DNA from 3 places in the Allobosea sp. NPDC003192 genome. Region 1 is predicted to be linked to each of the others. Evidence: predicted binding sites of a transcription regulator. Region 1 holds the regulator's gene; each other region holds the start of a gene.
What was found. The regulator PhoB, encoded in region 1, activates phosphate uptake and scavenging genes when phosphate is short. The targets are predictions, from matches to a motif close to TGTCATNNANCTGTCAT.
Positions count from the first base shown of each region.

Region 2: ACQKLX_RS12080 (glycerophosphodiester phosphodiesterase) is a predicted target of PhoB. The motif match lies at 2,384-2,400, and genes of this name have one in related genera.
Region 3: ACQKLX_RS24690 (cycloisomerase) is a predicted target of PhoB. The motif match lies at 3,738-3,754, and genes of this name have one in related genera.

Region 1 is NZ_JBNNPK010000015.1:148,703-154,029, reverse strand. Features, by position in the region: gene argF (ornithine carbamoyltransferase) at 1-688, opposite strand, end outside; gene ACQKLX_RS20165 (aspartate aminotransferase family protein) at 691-1,911, opposite strand; gene ACQKLX_RS20160 (GcrA family cell cycle regulator) at 2,571-3,122, shown strand; gene ACQKLX_RS20155 (YnfA family protein) at 3,202-3,522, shown strand; gene phoB (phosphate regulon transcriptional regulator PhoB) at 3,532-4,230, opposite strand; gene phoU (phosphate signaling complex protein PhoU) at 4,258-4,980, opposite strand; gene pstB (phosphate ABC transporter ATP-binding protein PstB) at 5,020-5,327, opposite strand, start outside.
Region 2 is NZ_JBNNPK010000007.1:145,923-151,249, reverse strand. Features, by position in the region: gene ACQKLX_RS12095 (RsmB/NOP family class I SAM-dependent RNA methyltransferase) at 1-1,149, opposite strand, end outside; gene ACQKLX_RS12090 (hypothetical protein) at 1,306-1,443, shown strand; gene ACQKLX_RS12085 (pentapeptide repeat-containing protein) at 1,599-2,315, opposite strand; gene ACQKLX_RS12080 (glycerophosphodiester phosphodiesterase) at 2,449-3,612, shown strand; gene ACQKLX_RS12075 (hypothetical protein) at 3,755-4,024, opposite strand; gene ACQKLX_RS12070 (hypothetical protein) at 4,153-4,851, opposite strand; gene ACQKLX_RS12065 (amino acid ABC transporter ATP-binding protein) at 5,074-5,327, opposite strand, start outside.
Region 3 is NZ_JBNNPK010000022.1:58,721-64,047, reverse strand. Features, by position in the region: gene ACQKLX_RS24705 (NAD+ synthase) at 1-1,392, opposite strand, end outside; gene ACQKLX_RS24700 (Dabb family protein) at 1,471-1,764, opposite strand; gene ACQKLX_RS24695 (outer membrane protein) at 1,931-2,815, shown strand; gene ACQKLX_RS24690 (cycloisomerase) at 2,826-3,662, opposite strand; gene ACQKLX_RS24685 (class II 3-deoxy-7-phosphoheptulonate synthase) at 3,775-5,160, opposite strand.

The DNA.
Region 1 (5,327 bases):
AGACCCAGCAATCGGTGATGACGCAGTCGGCGCCCTCGACTGCGGCCTCGGGCCGGGAGGTCAATTGCAGCTTCGCGCCCTGCTTGCGGGCCCAGTCGAGCAATGCCGGGGGGGGCGCGAGCTCCTCGGGCGTCGCGATGGCGAGCTCGAAATCGAGGCGGCCGGCGGCATGGACCCAGGAGGTCAGGACATTGTTGGTGTCGCCGGTCCAGGCAATGCGCTTGCCCTTGATCGGCCCCTTGCGTTCCTCGAAAGTCATGACATCGGCCATCACCTGGCAGGGATGCTGGCGCTTGGTCAGGCCGTTGATCACCGGCACGGTGGCGTACTTCGCCATCTCGACCACGGAATCGTGGTCGAGCATGCGGATCATGATCGCGTCGACATAGCGCGAGAGCACGCGGGCGGTGTCGGCGATGGTCTCGCGCTCGCCGAGCTCGATCTCCTGGCCGGTCACCATCATCGGCGAGCCGCCGAGCTCGCGGATGCCGACATCGAAGGAGACGCGGGTCCGAAGCGAAGGCTGCTCGAAGATCATGGCGATGACCTTGCCTTCGAGCAGGCGGTCACCAGCGGCCGCGGGCGTGCGCCGGCGGGCCTTGATATCCTCTCCAGCCTTGAGAATGGCGCGGAGCTCTCCGGCGGAGAAGTCCGAGAGATCGAGAAAGTGACGCATCGCAGACATCATGTTCACTCCGCCGCTGGCCGGGCGAGCTCAGCCTCGACCGCGCCCGCCGCCTTGTCGAGCCGCGCCACCGCCTCGGCCACCTCGCTCTCGCCGATGATCAGCGGCGGCAGCAGGCGCACCACATTGTCGCCGGCCGCGACGACGAGCAGGCCGGCGGCCCGCGCCTGGGCGACGAAATCGGTGTTCGGGGTCTTGAGCTTGAGGCCGAGCATCAGCCCCTCGCCGCGGATCTCCTCGATCACCTGGGGGTGCTGGTCCTTGAGCTGGGCCAGCGACTGGCGCAGGCGCAGCGCCGTCTTCTGGACGTTCTCGATAAAGCCCGGCGCCAGGATGACGTCGAGCACCGCGTTGCCGACCGCCATGGCGAGCGGGTTGCCGCCGAAGGTGGTGCCGTGCGTGCCGAGTGTCATGCCGGAGGCCGCCTCCTCGGTGGCAAGGCAGGCGCCCATCGGGAAGCCGCCGCCGATGCCCTTGGCGATCGACATGATATCGGGGGCGATACCGTTGTGTTCATAGGCGAAGAACTTGCCGGTGCGGCCGACGCCGGTCTGGATCTCGTCGAAGATCAGCATCAGGCCGTGCTCGTCGCAGAGCTCGCGCAGGCGCTTCAGGAAGCGCATCGGCACCGAGCGCAGGCCGCCCTCGCCCTGAATCGGCTCGATCATCAGCGCCGCGGTCTCCGGCGTGATCACCGCCTTAAGCGCCGCCTCGTCGTCGAACGGCACCTGGTCGAAGCCGTCGACCTTGGGGCCGAAGCCGTCGATGTATTTCTGCTGGCCGCCGGCGGCGATGGTCGCGAGCGTGCGGCCATGGAAGGCGCCCTCGAAAGTGACGATCCGATAGCGCTCGGGATGGCCCTTCGCAGCGTGATACTTGCGCGCCATCTTGATCGCGCACTCGTTCGCCTCGGCGCCCGAATTGGTGAAGAAGACGCGCTCGGCGAAGGTCGCCTCGCAGAGCCGGCGCGCGAGCTTCTCGCCCTCGGGCATCGTGTAGAGGTTGGAGGTGTGCCAGATGCGCTGAGCCTGCTGAGTCAGCGCCTCGACCAGATGCGGATGGGCATGGCCGAGTGCATTGACGGCGATGCCGGCGCCGAAATCGAGGTAACGGGTGCCATCGGCCGCGATCGCCCAGGCGCCTTCGCCACGCTCCAGCGCGATCGGAGCGCGGGCATAGGTCGGCAGGAGGACGGAAGACGTGGGGGAAATGGAAGCGGTGCTCATGGAGCGAAATCCTTGCGGCGAAACAGGAAGGTAGCGCGGAATTTCAGGCCGGGAACGGCAGGGTGGGACGCGAGGCGGCATGATGCCGGCACGATGCGACCCGCCGGCGACATTATCGTCGCTGGCCGTTCCCGCCGTCTCGTCGCGCGTCAAGCCGCATCGAAGGAAAATCCCGATCGCTCAAAAACATAAGCGCCGCCCTAGGGGGCGGCTGCGTCGCGGCGACTATGCAAAACCGGCCCGGCCCTGTCAATTCCGGCTGACTTGGGCCCGTCCCAACCGTTTGTTCCGCAAGCCGTTGGGATAAAACGATCTCCATTCTAAAAGTGAGAGACGGATTCACCGATCAGGGTGTGCCACCCTGATCGGATCCGGCTCTCGCGGCAGCGTTGCCGATTGGACTCACTGTTCCGCCGTCTGCGGTGATTGGCTGGGGAAAAGCCGAATTACGATTCGGCGACTCTTGTGGCCGAGTCAGGCCATCTTGTATGGTCCTCTTCGTCAGATACGACATCTCGTGCGGCGTCTCCAGTATCGTCAGTCCCGGGCGTAACGGCTTCCGTTTTGCGGCGGACGCTGCCGGTATCGGATTCCGCCATGATCTCTCCCTATGCCTCGCCGGCACGCTGGCGGGGCATGACGAAGACAGGTGCAACTCCATGACCGAAGCCGGAGCCTGGACCGACGAACGCGTCGAACTGCTCAAGAAGCTCTGGAATGACGGCCTGAGCGCGAGCCAGATCGCGGCGGAACTCGGCAATGTCACGCGCAACGCCGTCATCGGGAAGGTTCATCGGCTCGGCCTGTCCGGCCGGGCCAAGAGCCCGGGCTCGGCGACGCCGCGTCCGCGCAAGCCTGCCGCCCGTCCGCCGAGCCATCCGGCTGGCCATCAGAGCGGCGGCGCCGGGCTGACCCGCGGCAATACCGCCCTCGCCCCACAGTTCTCGCCCGAGATCGAAGCGGAGGCGCAGGTCGAGCGCGCGCCGGCGCCGTCCGAAGACGTGGTGGTGCCGTTTTCCGAGCGGGTCACGATCATGGACCTGCGCGAATACATGTGCCGCTGGCCGATGGGCGATCCGACTTCGCCGGAATTCCGCTTTTGCGGCGGCCGCAGCGCGACCGGCCTGCCCTATTGCGCCTATCACGCCCGCATCGCCTACCAGCCGGCAGCGGATCGCCGCCGCGACCGCAGCAAGGTCGCCCGCGCCTGACGACAGGCACTCGCGAAACGTTTACGGAAGCCGGCCTGTGGGCCGGCTTTTTCATGACCAGGGCTGGCAGGAGGACGTGATGGCTACGATCGCGATCTATCTCGGCGCGGCCTTGGCCGAGATCGCCGGCTGCTTTGCCTTCTGGGCCTGGCTGAAGCTCGACAAGCCGGTCTGGTGGCTGCTGCCAGGCCTCGTCTTTCTCGCAACCTTCGCCTGGCTGCTGACGCTGGTCGACAGCCCCGCCGCCGGGCGCGCCTTCGCCGCCTATGGCGGCGTCTACATCGTGGCGTCTCTGGCCTGGATGGCGCTGGTCGAGAAGGTCGCGCCCGACCGTTACGACCTGGCCGGCGCGGCGCTCTGCCTTGCCGGCGCGGCTGTCGTCATCGCCGCACCGCGCTGACGAACGCGATCAACCCCGCGCAAACGTCTCGTCGAAGGCGTAGCCGGCGCCGCGCACCGTACGCAGCGGATCCTTGGCGTTGGCCGGGGTGATCGCCTTGCGCAGGCGCCCGACATGGACGTCGACGGTGCGCTCGTCGATATAGACGTCGCGGCCCCAGACGGCGTCGAGCAGCTGCGCCCGCGAATAGACCCGGCCCGGCGCCTGCATCAGGAATTCGAGCAGGCGGAACTCGGTCGGGCCGAGATGCAGTTCGGCACCAGCCCGGCGGACGCGCCGCGTCGTGCGGTCGAGCTCGAGATCGCCGGCCGCGAGCAGGCCGGCGACATGGCCGGGCTTGGCGCGGCGCAGCAGCGCCTGGATGCGGGCGATCAGCTCGGGCAGCGAGAACGGCTTGACGACATAATCATCAGCGCCGGTAGCGAGGCCGCGCACGCGCTCGGTCTCCTCGCCGCGGGCAGTCAGCATGATGATCGGCACGCGCTCGGTGTCGCGGCGGGTGCGCAGGCGCCGGCAGAGCTCGATGCCGGAGAGGCCGGGCAGCATCCAGTCGAGCAGGACGAGGTCCGGCGTATGGTCGCGCAGATGCAGTTCGGCGTCGTCGCCGCGCGCCACGCTGTCGACCTCGAAGCCCTCGGCCTCGAGATTGTAGCGCAGGAGCAGGGTGAGCGGCTCCTCGTCCTCGACGATCAGGATGCGTGCGGGCATGTCAGGGTCCGTTCAAGCCCCGCCGGTTCAGCCATTGGCCGCCGGCAGGTCGACGAGGATGTTGGTGGTGTCGAGCTTCGGCCGGCTCTCGTCGATCGACTGGCCGGTAACGAGATAGTGGATGGTCTCGGCGATGTTGGTGGTGTGGTCGCCGATGCGCTCGACGTTCTTGGCGCAGAACAGGAGATGCGTGCAGAAGGTGATGTTGCGCGGGTCCTCCATCATGTAGGTGAGGAGCTCGCGGAACAGCGAGGTATAGAGCGCGTCGATCTCATCGTCGCGGCGCCAGACCTCCATCGCCTTCTGCTCGTTGCTCGCAGCGTAGGCGTCGAGCACGTCCTTGAGCTGGGCCTGGACCAGGCGGCTCATATGCTCGAGCCCGACCACGGCGCGATGTGGCGGCGAGAACTGGCCAGAGATCGCGACGGCGCGCTTGGCGATGTTCTTGGCGAGATCGCCGACGCGCTCGATATCGGCCGCGATGCGGATCGCCGAGATCAGCTCGCGTAGGTCGTTGGCGAGCGGCTGGCGCCGGGCAATGGTCAGCACCGCCTTCTCCTCGACATCGCGCTGGAGATTGTCGAGGCGCTGGTCGGCGCTGATGATCTTCTGGGCGAGCGCGGTGTCGCGGCGCACCAGCGCGACCGTCGAGTCGCCGAGCATGCGCTCGGACATGCCGCCCATCTCGGCGAGGCTGCGGCGCAGGCCCTCGAGATCGGCATCATAGGAGCGGACGATATGGTCGGACATCGGGGCGTATCCTTCGGGGCTGCCGACGATTTCAGGATGTCAGCCGAAACGGCCGGTGACGTAGTCCTGCGTCTGCTTCTTGTGCGGGTTCATGAAGATGGTGTTGGTGGCGTCGAATTCGATCACCTCACCGAGATACATGAAGGCGGTGTACTGCGAGATGCGCGCCGCCTGCTGCATGTTGTGGGTGACGATGACGATGGTGAAGTCGCTCTTCAGCTGCTCGAGCAGGTCCTCGATCTTGCCGGTCGAGATCGGGTCGAGCGCCGAGGTCGGCTCGTCGAACAGGATGACCTCGGGCTTCTGGGCGATGGTGCGGGCGATGCACAGGCGCTGCTGCTGGCCGC
Region 2 (5,327 bases), on a different contig from region 1:
GAAACGTTGATGCCGGGCCAGGAAGGCCTCGACCGCGCCGTCGTTCTCCTCCGGCAGCATCGAGCAGGTGATGTAGGCGATGCGACCACCCGGCTTCGCCAGGCCGGCGGCACGGTCGAGCACCTGGGCCTGTTCCTTGACGCGCTCGGCCAGCGCGCCCGGGCGAACCCGCCACTTCGCATCCGGATTGCGCCGCCAGGTGCCCGAGCCGGTGCAGGGCGCGTCGACGAGCACGAGATCGACCGAGCCTGCGAGATCGGCGAGCGCGTCATGGCCGCGGCTCTTGGGCACGCGGACCTCGACATTGCTGGCACCAGAACGGGCGAGCCGATCGTGCAGCGGCGCCAGACGGCGGCTGTCGAGGTCGGTGGCGAAGATGCGCCCCTTGCCGCCGAGCACTCCGGCGAGCGCCAGCGTCTTGCCGCCGGCGCCGGCGCAGAGATCGACGACGGTCATGCCCGGCTGCGCCGCGGCGAGCAGGGTCACGAGCTGCGAGCCCTCGTCCTGGATTTCGAATTCGCCGTCGAAGAAGCTAGGCTCGCTCTGCAGCGACGGACCGCGCCCGTCGGGACCGGGCAGGAAGCGAAGCGCGTCGGGCGACCAGGCGCCCGGCTCGGGCTGGAGGTGAGCGAGTGCGGCGCGCAATCGGCCGCGATCGGTCTTCAGCCGGTTGGTGCGAATATCCGTCGGCGCCCTGCCCGCCAGCGCCTGTCCCTCCGCGACCGCATCGTCGCCGAAGCCGGCCATGAAGGAAGGCCAGAGCCAATCCGGCACGTCGGCACGGGCCCAGCCGGGCGCAGCGTTGAGGTCGTAGGCAGCAAGACCTGCCACCTCGAACTCGGTCAGCGGCGCCGGCGCGTGATTTTGTCCGTTGAAGAGCTCCGAAATCTCCTCGACGCCGAGGCCGCGCTGGCTGACCAGCATGCCGAGCACCAGCGCCCGCGGGGTCTCTTCGCCGAGTGCATGAGCCGAGGAAGCGCGCCGGCGCAGCGCGTCATAGACCAGCGAGGCGACGGCAGCGCGATCCTTCGAGCCGGCAAAGCGGCGCGACAGCCCCCAATCCTTCAGCGCATCGGCGGCCGGGCGCCGGCGCTCGATCAGGTCCGTCAGGACCTCGATGGCGGCGCTGAGGCGGGCGGCGGGGGTCATGTCCTTCGGTTCCTGTCACTGCTTGTCGGTACAACTCTCAGGCCAGGCGCGATCTGGAACGATTCCGAAGCGCGACAGCACCCTTGACGCCCTCGTCCCACAGGGCGCAAGACGATACAACTCCTTCCGCAACGCCAACCGCCTGGGAACCCTGCAATGACCGCCCTCTCCCGTCTCGCGCTCGCCGGCCTGTTCTGCCTGTCTCTCGCCGCCTGCGCCACCCAGCCGGTCGACACCACGCCGCCGCCGGCCAAGCGCCTCGACGCCAAGACCACGCTCGAAGGCCGCCGCTGAGATCCACGGGATCGTCCAGGCCGGTGGCGCCGCGACTGGCCCGTCCCGTTCACGTCAGCGACCATGCGAAGCCCATTCCAGCCTCTGGCCGGGGTGGGCTTTCTCTTGGCGGGATTGCAGAGTGGGGAATCTGAGCAAGCGCGCTCAGGCAGTGCTCACTTTCTGCGAACGTCGAGGCCCAAGGCCCTGGCGATGACAATCGTCTGGTCGATCGTGATGATCGCGCCGCCGAGCTGGGTATTGGCGGGCTCCAGCGCACTCAGATCGCTTCCTCGCAGGTCACAGTTCGAAAAATCGGCGCTGTGCAGCCAGGCTCCGGACAAATCGACCTCCCGGATCGAGCCATCCTGGCAGCGCGCGCCGGTCAGGTCTGCCTCCCGCATGCGGGTGCCGCGGAAGCGCGCTTTCCGCAAATCCGCTCCGGGCAGGCCGACGAAGGACCAGTCTCCATCGACGACCTGCATGCTGTCGAACTGACAGCCGTCGAACATGCTTCCTACGAGTTTGCATTCCGTGAAGCTCGCGTCGAAGAAATTGCACGCGATGAAGGTGCAATTCACGAACGCCGCGCTGTGATGCTTGGAGCCGTTGAAGCGCGCCCGGCGAAAGGTGCAGTCCTTGAAAACGCAGCCGGTGTCCCGGGCCTCGCTCAGATCGAGCTCGGCAAACAGCGTGCTTTGAAAGCGTCGCCGGTCGAGCTCGTCGCCATACCAGTCCGCGCCGGCAATCGTTTCGACCGTCTCGGGGACAGGTTCGCCATATCGTCGTTCAGCCATGATCTCTCTGCTCGTTCGAAACCCGGCCAGCCTGCGGAAGGTGTCGGTCTGCTTCTGTTTGCAGCGCCGAAATTCGAGTGGCGTACGAACCGGCACCTTACCTGATTCCGGCCTCCTCAATCCGGGCGAGAGCCACGACACTTTCCTCGAATCCGAGCGCGGGTTTTCATGGCCGTGTCATATCCGGTGCCTTAAGGTCGCGCGCATTTCCGCGAGACTAGGTCAAATCATGATAAAGAACCTCCTTCTCTCGACATCGCTTCTCACCGCATTGGCTCTCCAGGCTCCGGCCGTACAGGCGCAGAGCCCGGCCCCCACCCTCGACGGCAAGCCGGCCTTGATCGTTGCCCACCGCGGCGCCAGCGGCTACCTGCCCGAGCACACGCTCGAAGGCTACAAGCTCGCGATCGAGCAGGGCGCCGACTTCATCGAGCCCGACCTCGTCTCGACCAGGGACGGCCACCTCGTCGTCCGCCACGAGCCGATGCTATCGGGCACCACCGACGTCTCGACCCGCCCCGAATTCGCCGCGCGCAAGACCACACGCAAGGTCGACGGCGTCGACACCAGCGACTGGTTCGCCTCCGATTTCACGCTCGCCGAGCTCAAGACGCTGCGCGCCAAGCAGGCTTTCGCCGACCGCGACCAGTCGCATAACGGCAAATATGAGATTCCGACGCTGCAGCAGGTGATCGACCTCGCCAAGGCCGAGAGCGCCCGCACCGGCCGCACGATCGGCATCTACCCCGAGATCAAGCACTCGACCTATCATTCGGCCTTAGGCCTTGCGATCGAGGACAAGCTGCTCGACCAATTGAAGGCGGCCGGCTGGAGCGAAAAGACCTCGCCGGTATTCATCCAGAGCTTCGAGACGGCGAACCTCAAATATCTGCGCGGCAAGACGCAGCTTCGCCTGATCCAGCTCGTCGACGCCGACGATGTCGATAAGGATGGCGGCATCGTGCTCGCCGCTCCGTTCGACAAGCCCTATGATTTCGTCGTCACCGGCGACAAGCGCACTTTCAAGGATCTCGTCACGGCCGAGGGGCTGAAAGAGATCAAGACCTATGCCGACGGCGTCGGCCCCTGGAAGCCCTATCTGATGCCGGCCAAGCAGATGCTTGGCGACGACGGCAAGCCGCGCGATCTCAACGGCGATGGCGCGATCGACGAGCGCGACCGGGTGCTGCTGCCGCCGACCGACGTTGTCAAGAACGCCCATGCGGCCGGGCTTTTCGTCCACACCTGGACCTTCCGCAGCGAGCCCAAGCGCCTCGTCTCCGATTTCAAGGGTGACTCGGCAGCCGAGTACAAGGCCTATCTGGCGCTCGGCATCGACGGATTGTTCTCCGATTTTCCAGACCAGGCCGTGAAGGCGCGCAACGCCAAGTGACCCTGCCGGCAAAACAAGACCGCCACACCGACTGGGTGCGGCGGTCTCGCAGACACGACTAGACTGAACTCAACTCACGGATAGACCATCGTTTATCGCATTTTCTTCACGGGAACCGGTGTCCACTTCGCTTGAAAATGCTCTAGTCGCAGACGCGTACCGTGCGACGGATTTCCCCGCGCGGGGTCTCGCGAATCCGCGTTTCGGTGCGGCAATCGCGCTCGGCGCGATAGGCCCGGCGGCGCTCCCAGCGATCACGCTCGCGCCAGCGATCCTCGCGATCCATCGCGCGCTGATGCGGCGTGCGCGGGTCGATCCTGACGCCGCCCGGCCCGATATCCACGGACTGCGCGAAAGCGCCGGAGCCGGCGAGCAGCAGGCCCGCAGCGAGGGTCGAAGCAAGCAGTTTCATCGGGTTTTCCTCCATTGTTGGGGAAAGCAACGATGCGGGCCGGCAAAGGTTCCGTCCTTTGTGAGCGCGAGCCGACTTCAATCCACGCCGATGGAAGCGCACACTCCCGCACAGTCAGGGCTGCGCTCCTACCCGAAGAGAACGTCGATGCCGTATCCGGGCCCCTGATTGTTCTCGAACTGCTGGTAGGAACCCCAGTGCTGGATCGTGCTGAGGTCGGTTCCGTCACGATCGGCCGCAGCGTCGCCGCCGATGCCGTAGACGGTGACCTTTCCGCCCTCGGTGTTGGTGAAGACGCTGTTCGAGCTTGTCGACTGGTTGCGGTCATAGGACCAGTTGCCGCCCCAGAACTCGAGCTTGTCGATGCCCTTGTCGAAGCCCCAGACCTCGCCGGTGCCGGTGAACTCGTCGCCGAAGACGAAGACGTCGCGCTCGTCGCTGTAGTCCTGCATCTTCACGAAGGAGCCCTTCTCGGCGATGAGCTTGTCCGCGCCGGCGCCGCCGTCCATCTCGAAGCTGCCGCCCTTGTTGAGATGGCCGCCCTGGGCGCTCCTCTCGATCACGAGCAGGTCGTTGCCGTTGCCGCCGGCGAGATAGGTATTGTTGCCCTGGCTGCTGCCGGAGCCGCCGGCCCAGGTGCCATTGTTGCCGCCGGCCCTGACGGTGTCGTTGCCTTCGCCGCCGCGCAATTGGTCGATGCCGCCGTTGCCCTGGATGAGATTGTCGAGGACGGAATTGCGCTGACCGCCGATCCAGTCGCCATCGATCGAATCATTGCCGGCGGTGCCGTTCAGCAGCTTGCCGTAGGGATACCAGATGACCTGCATTGTCGCCTCCTAGAGTCGACCGAACGCCCCATGCGTCCGCTCTGATCAGGAAAACGGAAACGGCGCGAGAATCCGGACACCGCGATTTCGACGATTTGCGTGGGTCGGCCGCACCGTTCATGGGCACAGCCTCGACCAACCCAACGGCTCGCGTCCGGCGGACCGCCTAAACGCAAACGGCGCCCGCGAGGGGCGCCGTCGCAGAAGGATAACTCGATCTGATCAGTGCAGGATCTGGCTGAGGAAGAGCTTGGTGCGCTCGTGCTGCGGGTTCTTGAAGAACTCGTTCGGCTCGTTCATCTCGACGATCTGGCCGGCGTCCATGAAGATCACCCGGTCGGCAACCTGGCGGGCGAAGCCCATCTCGTGGGTGACGCAGAGCATGGTCATGCCCTCGTCGGCCAGCGAGACCATGGTGTCGAGCACCTCCTTGACCATTTCCGGGTCGAGCGCCGAGGTCGGCTCGTCGAACAGCA
Region 3 (5,327 bases), on a different contig from region 1:
CGGCGGCTTGACGATGATGTTCTCAGGGATCACCTCGCCATCCGGTCCGAGCGCGCCCGCCGGCTTCCAGCGATTGCGCAGGGCGGAGAGCCGGAAGACCTCGGTCTTGTAGAGATCCTTGATCGGGTTGTAGCCGCCGTTCATGTCGCCATAGAGCGTGGCGTAGCCGCAGGACATCTCCGACTTGTTGCCGGTCGTCACCACCATCGGCCCGAACTTGTTCGAGATCGACATCAGCAGCGTGCCGCGCACGCGGCTCTGCAGGTTCTCCTCGGTGATGCCGCGATTGGTGCCGGCGAAGAGTTCGGCCAACGCCTGCTCGAAACCCTCCACGGGATCGGCGATCGGCACGATCTCGTAGCGGACGCCGAGCGCGTCGGCGCAGGCCTTGGCATCGTCCAGGCTTTCCTGCGAGGTGAAGCGATAGGGCATCATCACGCAGCGCACGCGCTCGGCCCCGAGGGCGTCGACGGCCATGGCGGCGCAGATGGCGGAATCGATGCCGCCCGACAGCCCAAGCACCACCCCGGGAAAGCGGTTCTTCTCGACATAGTCGCGCAGGCCGAGCACGCAGGCGGCATAGTCGGCCTCGTCACCGGCCTCGACGGCGACCACCTCGCCCGGCAGGCAGCTCCAGCCATCGGGCCCACGCTCCCAGTCCGTGATGCGAACAGCCTCGCGGAAGGCCGGAAGCTGGTGGGCGAAGCTGCGGTCGGCATTGAGGACGAAGGAGGCGCCTTCGAAGACGAGCTCGTCCTGGCCACCGAGCTGGTTGAGGTAGACCATGGGCAGGCCACTCTCGACCACACGGGCCACGGCGACGTTGAGCCGTTCCTCGATCACGCCGCGACGGAAGGGCGAACCGTTCGGGACGAGCAGGATCTCGCCGCCGGTCTCGGCGATGCACTCGACGACCTCCTCGCCCCAGATGTCCTCGCAGATCGGAATGCCCAGGCGGACATGGTTGCGGAAGACGACCGGGCCGGGCAGCGGGCCGGGCTCGAACACACGCTTCTCGTCGAAGACGCCGTAATTGGGCAGGTCGACCTTGAAGCGCACCGACTGGATCAGGCCGCCATCGAGCAGCGCATAGGCGTTGTAGAGCTTGCCGTCCTCGAGCCAGGGCAGGCCGACAAGCACGGCCGGGCCGCCATCCGCAGTCTCGCGGGCGAGGTCCTCGCAGGCCTTGCGGCAGGCGTCCTGAAAGGCCGGCTTCAGCACCAGATCCTCCGGCGGATAGGCCGAGAGGAAGAGTTCCGGGAACATGACGAGCTCGGCGCCGCCGGCAGCCGCCTCGCGGCGGGCGACACGCACCTTCTGCGCATTGCCGGCGACATCGCCGACGATCGGATTGAGCTGGGCGAGCGCCAGGCGAAGAGACGTCTTAGTCATGCTCCGGATGTAGCCCGCGGCCGATGCGCCAGCAACGGGCCGGCGTCCTGCCCGCCCCTGCGTTTGCGCAGGGTCAGGTCAGCGGAGCGCCGACTGGAAATCTGCCGACCAGCGCAATTCGCGCAAGGGGCGCACCGCCTGCGTCGTCTCGTCATAGATCGGGTGGGCTTTCCAGGCGGCGAGTGCGGCCTCGTCGGCGAACTCGCCGTAGACGACGATGTCGGCGGCATCGCCGATCGGGTCGATCCTGGCATTGGCCGCAACCTCGAAAGCGAGTGCATGCGGGATCTCGCCGAGCCGGCCGAGCAGGCGCCGGATCCTGTCGATATCGTCGGCGTGCTTCCCGGTGAAGAACACGATGTGCCGGATCATCCGCCCTCCTCCGGCCACTTCCGGAATCACGCTCATGCGCGGGCGATCTCTTCCAGAGGCGGGCCGGATCGGCAACCTCATTAACCGCGTATTAGGGTTAACAGCGCATCAATCGTCTCCGGGCCAGCTCAACCGCTGCGTCGGCCCTTGCTCGGAGAGACACGCGATGCGTGCTGCATCAACCGCCGCCCTCGCCCCCGTCATCGCACTGGCTTGCGCGCTCGCTCTGCCGCAAGCGGCGCAGGGCGCCGACTACCTCAGGGGCTCGCAGATCGAACAGCCGGTCGAGGCGCCGCCGATGTTCGGAGGCGGGCGTTTCGACTGGTCAGGCTTCTATTTCGGCGGCGGCGCCGGTGCCAGCGATACGAAATTCAAGCCTGATCAAGGTCTCGGCACGCTGGCCAACTACGCCTTCCGCAACACGGTTCTCGGCGCCGAGGGCAATATCGGTTCGCTGGTCGGCGATCTCGCCGAGAAGCGCGACAGCGGCTCCAACTTCTTCGGCATGGTTGGTTACAACTACCTCTTCGACGATGTCGTCCTCGGCTTCGAAGTGGACTATACGCGCTCGAGCCAGGAATACACTCTCAACGACTTCATCGGCCGGCGCATCACCACCTCGGAAGGGTTGAACGACGTCAACATCACCACCAGTCACGGCGCCAAGCTGAACGACTATGCCACCGCCCGACTACGGATGGGCTGGGCCTATGGCCGCCTCATGCCCTATGCCACGATCGGTGGCGCTGTCGGTCGCTTCAATACGGTCTCGTCGATCCGTTCGACCTGGTTCCTGACGCGCACGAATCCGATGACGGGCGCGACCGAAGCCTTCTACGCGGCCGGCTATACGCCGACCAATCCGTCGATCGTCGGTGGCGCCAAGAAGAACGTCTACGGCTTCGGCCTGAGCGCAGGCGCCGGCGTGGAATGGGCCGTGACCGACAACCTCATCCTCCGCGGGGAGTATCAGCTGATTCGTTTCGCCGAGGTCGAAGGCACGACGGTGACGGTCAACACCGCTCGCGTCGCCGCCGCACTGAAATTCTAATCCGCGCCGGTCAGCGCTCGAAGCGCTGGCCGATCAGCTCCGCCTTCGCCCGGCTGATCATCCAGAGCGTATCCGCGGCGCCGCTGCGGTCCCAGGCGATGCCCTGCCCCTCGCCCTCGATCGGGTAGGTCGCAACCAGCTCCAGCACAGAGCCCATCTTCGGCAGCCGCAGGGCGTAGACCTCCTTGTGATCGTGGCCGGTGGCGTAGAGCAGCCCATCCTTGCCCCAGCTGCCGCCCGACATGCTCATCGGCTCGGCCCGCTTGATCACGGCGGCGGGGAAGGTCCAGCCCTGGACCGGCTTCCAGGCCTCGTCGAACTTCACCAGCGTCGTCCAGTAGGAATTGCCGTAGGGCTGCTGGCTCTGGCCGAAGACGCGGCTGTAATTGGCGAAGACGCCCCACCAGGCGCCATCATGCTTGTCGAGCCAGGTCAGCGAACCCAGCAGGATGCCGAAACTGTGCGAGCCGACATGCTCGAGCGTCTGCGCGTCCCAGATCTCGACCGAGCTCGTCATCGGCGAGGCCGGATAGTTGGAATGGGCGGCGTAGAGCTTGCCGTCGATCACCGCGCCACTGTCCAGATGGATGATCGGGCCGTCCTCGGCCCCTTTCCATTCCTTGACCAGGGCGCCGGTCGTCTTGTCGTGCTTGGCGATGGCGCGATCTGTGATCGCGTAGACATGGCCGGCATCGACCGCCGCAGCCTGGCGTGCGGACTGCGCCTTGAAGCGTGCGATCTCGACGAAGCGCCCGCTCGGAGCCGCCGGCTTCTTCGCAGCGTCCTGTGCCAGCACCGGAACTGCGACCAGACAAGCGGCCAGCGCCGCTGCAAACTTGAGCTTCATCGCCCTCTCCCCGCGCCTCGTCGGCTTCAGCCGCTCTCGGCGTCGACCATGGGAGGCGGGGGTTAGGCGGTCAAGGTGACGGGCCGATGAAGCCGGCCCGTCACCTTTTGGTTCACTCGGCCGCTTCGACCTCCGGCCGTGCCTTGCCGGCGCGCTCGCGCTTGACCAATTCGGCGACGAGGAAGGCGAGTTCCAGCGCCTGCTCGGCGTTGAGGCGCGGATCGCAGACCGTGTGGTAGCGGTCGTTGAGATCAGCGTCGGTCATGCCGCGCGCGCCGCCGGTGCACTCGGTGACGTTCTTGCCGGTCATCTCGAGATGCAGGCCGCCAGCATGCGTCCCTTCCGCCTGATGCACGGCGAAGAAGTTCTTCACCTCGGTCAGGATCAGGTCGAACGGCCGCGTCTTGTAGCCGCTCGCCGCCTTGACGGTGTTGCCGTGCATTGGATCGCAGGACCAGACGACATTGCGCCCTTCCCGCTTGGTGGCGCGCACCAGAGCCGGCAGGTGGTCGAAAACCTTGTCGGCGCCGAAGCGGCCGATCAGCACGAGGCGGCCGGCCTGGTTCTGCGGATCGAGCGCGTCGATCAGCTTGAGCAGTTCGTCCGGCTTGAGGGACGGCCCGCATTTCAGGCCGATCGGGTTCTTGATGCCGCGGAAGTACTCGACATGGGCGTGGTCGAGCTGGCGAGTACGATCACCGATCCAGACCATGTGGCCGGAGGTGGCGTACCAGTCGCCCGTGGTCGAGTCGGTGCGCGTCATCGCCTGCTCATAGCCGAGCAACAGCGCCTCGTGGCTGGTGTAGAAATCCGTCGTCCGCATCTCGGGATGCGTCTCGGGATCGACGCCGATGGCGCGCATGAAGTCGAGCGACTCGGTGATGCGGTCGCCCAGCTCCTGATAGCGATGCGACTGCGGGCTGTCCTTGACGAAGCCGAGCATCCAGCGATGCGCGTTGTCGAGATTGGCATAGCCGCCGGTCGCGAAGGCGCGGATCAGGTTGAGCGTCGCTGCCGACTGCCTGTAGGCCTCGAGCTGCCGGCGCGGGTCGGGAATCCGCGACTCCGCCGTGAACTCGTTGTCGTTGATGATGTCGCCCTTGTAGCTCGGCAGCTCGACATCGCCGATCTTCTCGTTCGGGGCCGAGCGCGGCTTGGCGAACTGGCCGGCGATGCGGCCGACCTTCACCACCGGCGAACCGCCGGCGAAGGTCAGCACCACCGCCATCTGCAGGAACAACCGGAAGAAGTCGCGGATGTTGTCGGCCGAGTGCTCGGCGAAGCTCTCGGCGCAGTCACCGCCCTGAAGCAGGAAGGCCTCGCCAGCCGCGACCTTGCCCAACGCCCGTTTGAGCTTGCGCGCCTCGCCTGCAAAAACCAGCGGCGGAAAGCCGGCGAGCTGCTGCTCAACCGCCTTCAAGGCTGCCTGATCCGGGTATTCCGGCATCTGCTGGACGGGTTTTGCCCTCCAGCTCTCGGGCGTCCACCGCTCGGACATGGGTCTTGCTCCTGATTGCACGCGTCGCGCCTGCCATTAACCTCATCTTGGCGCGAAGGGGGGCCTATACACCCGCAGATGGTCGCTGGCCACCGTCACGGCAAGCACGATGTGCCGCAACGCGAAAGCGCGAATCCGGTCAAGTGCTTGGCACGCTCCGCTACGAT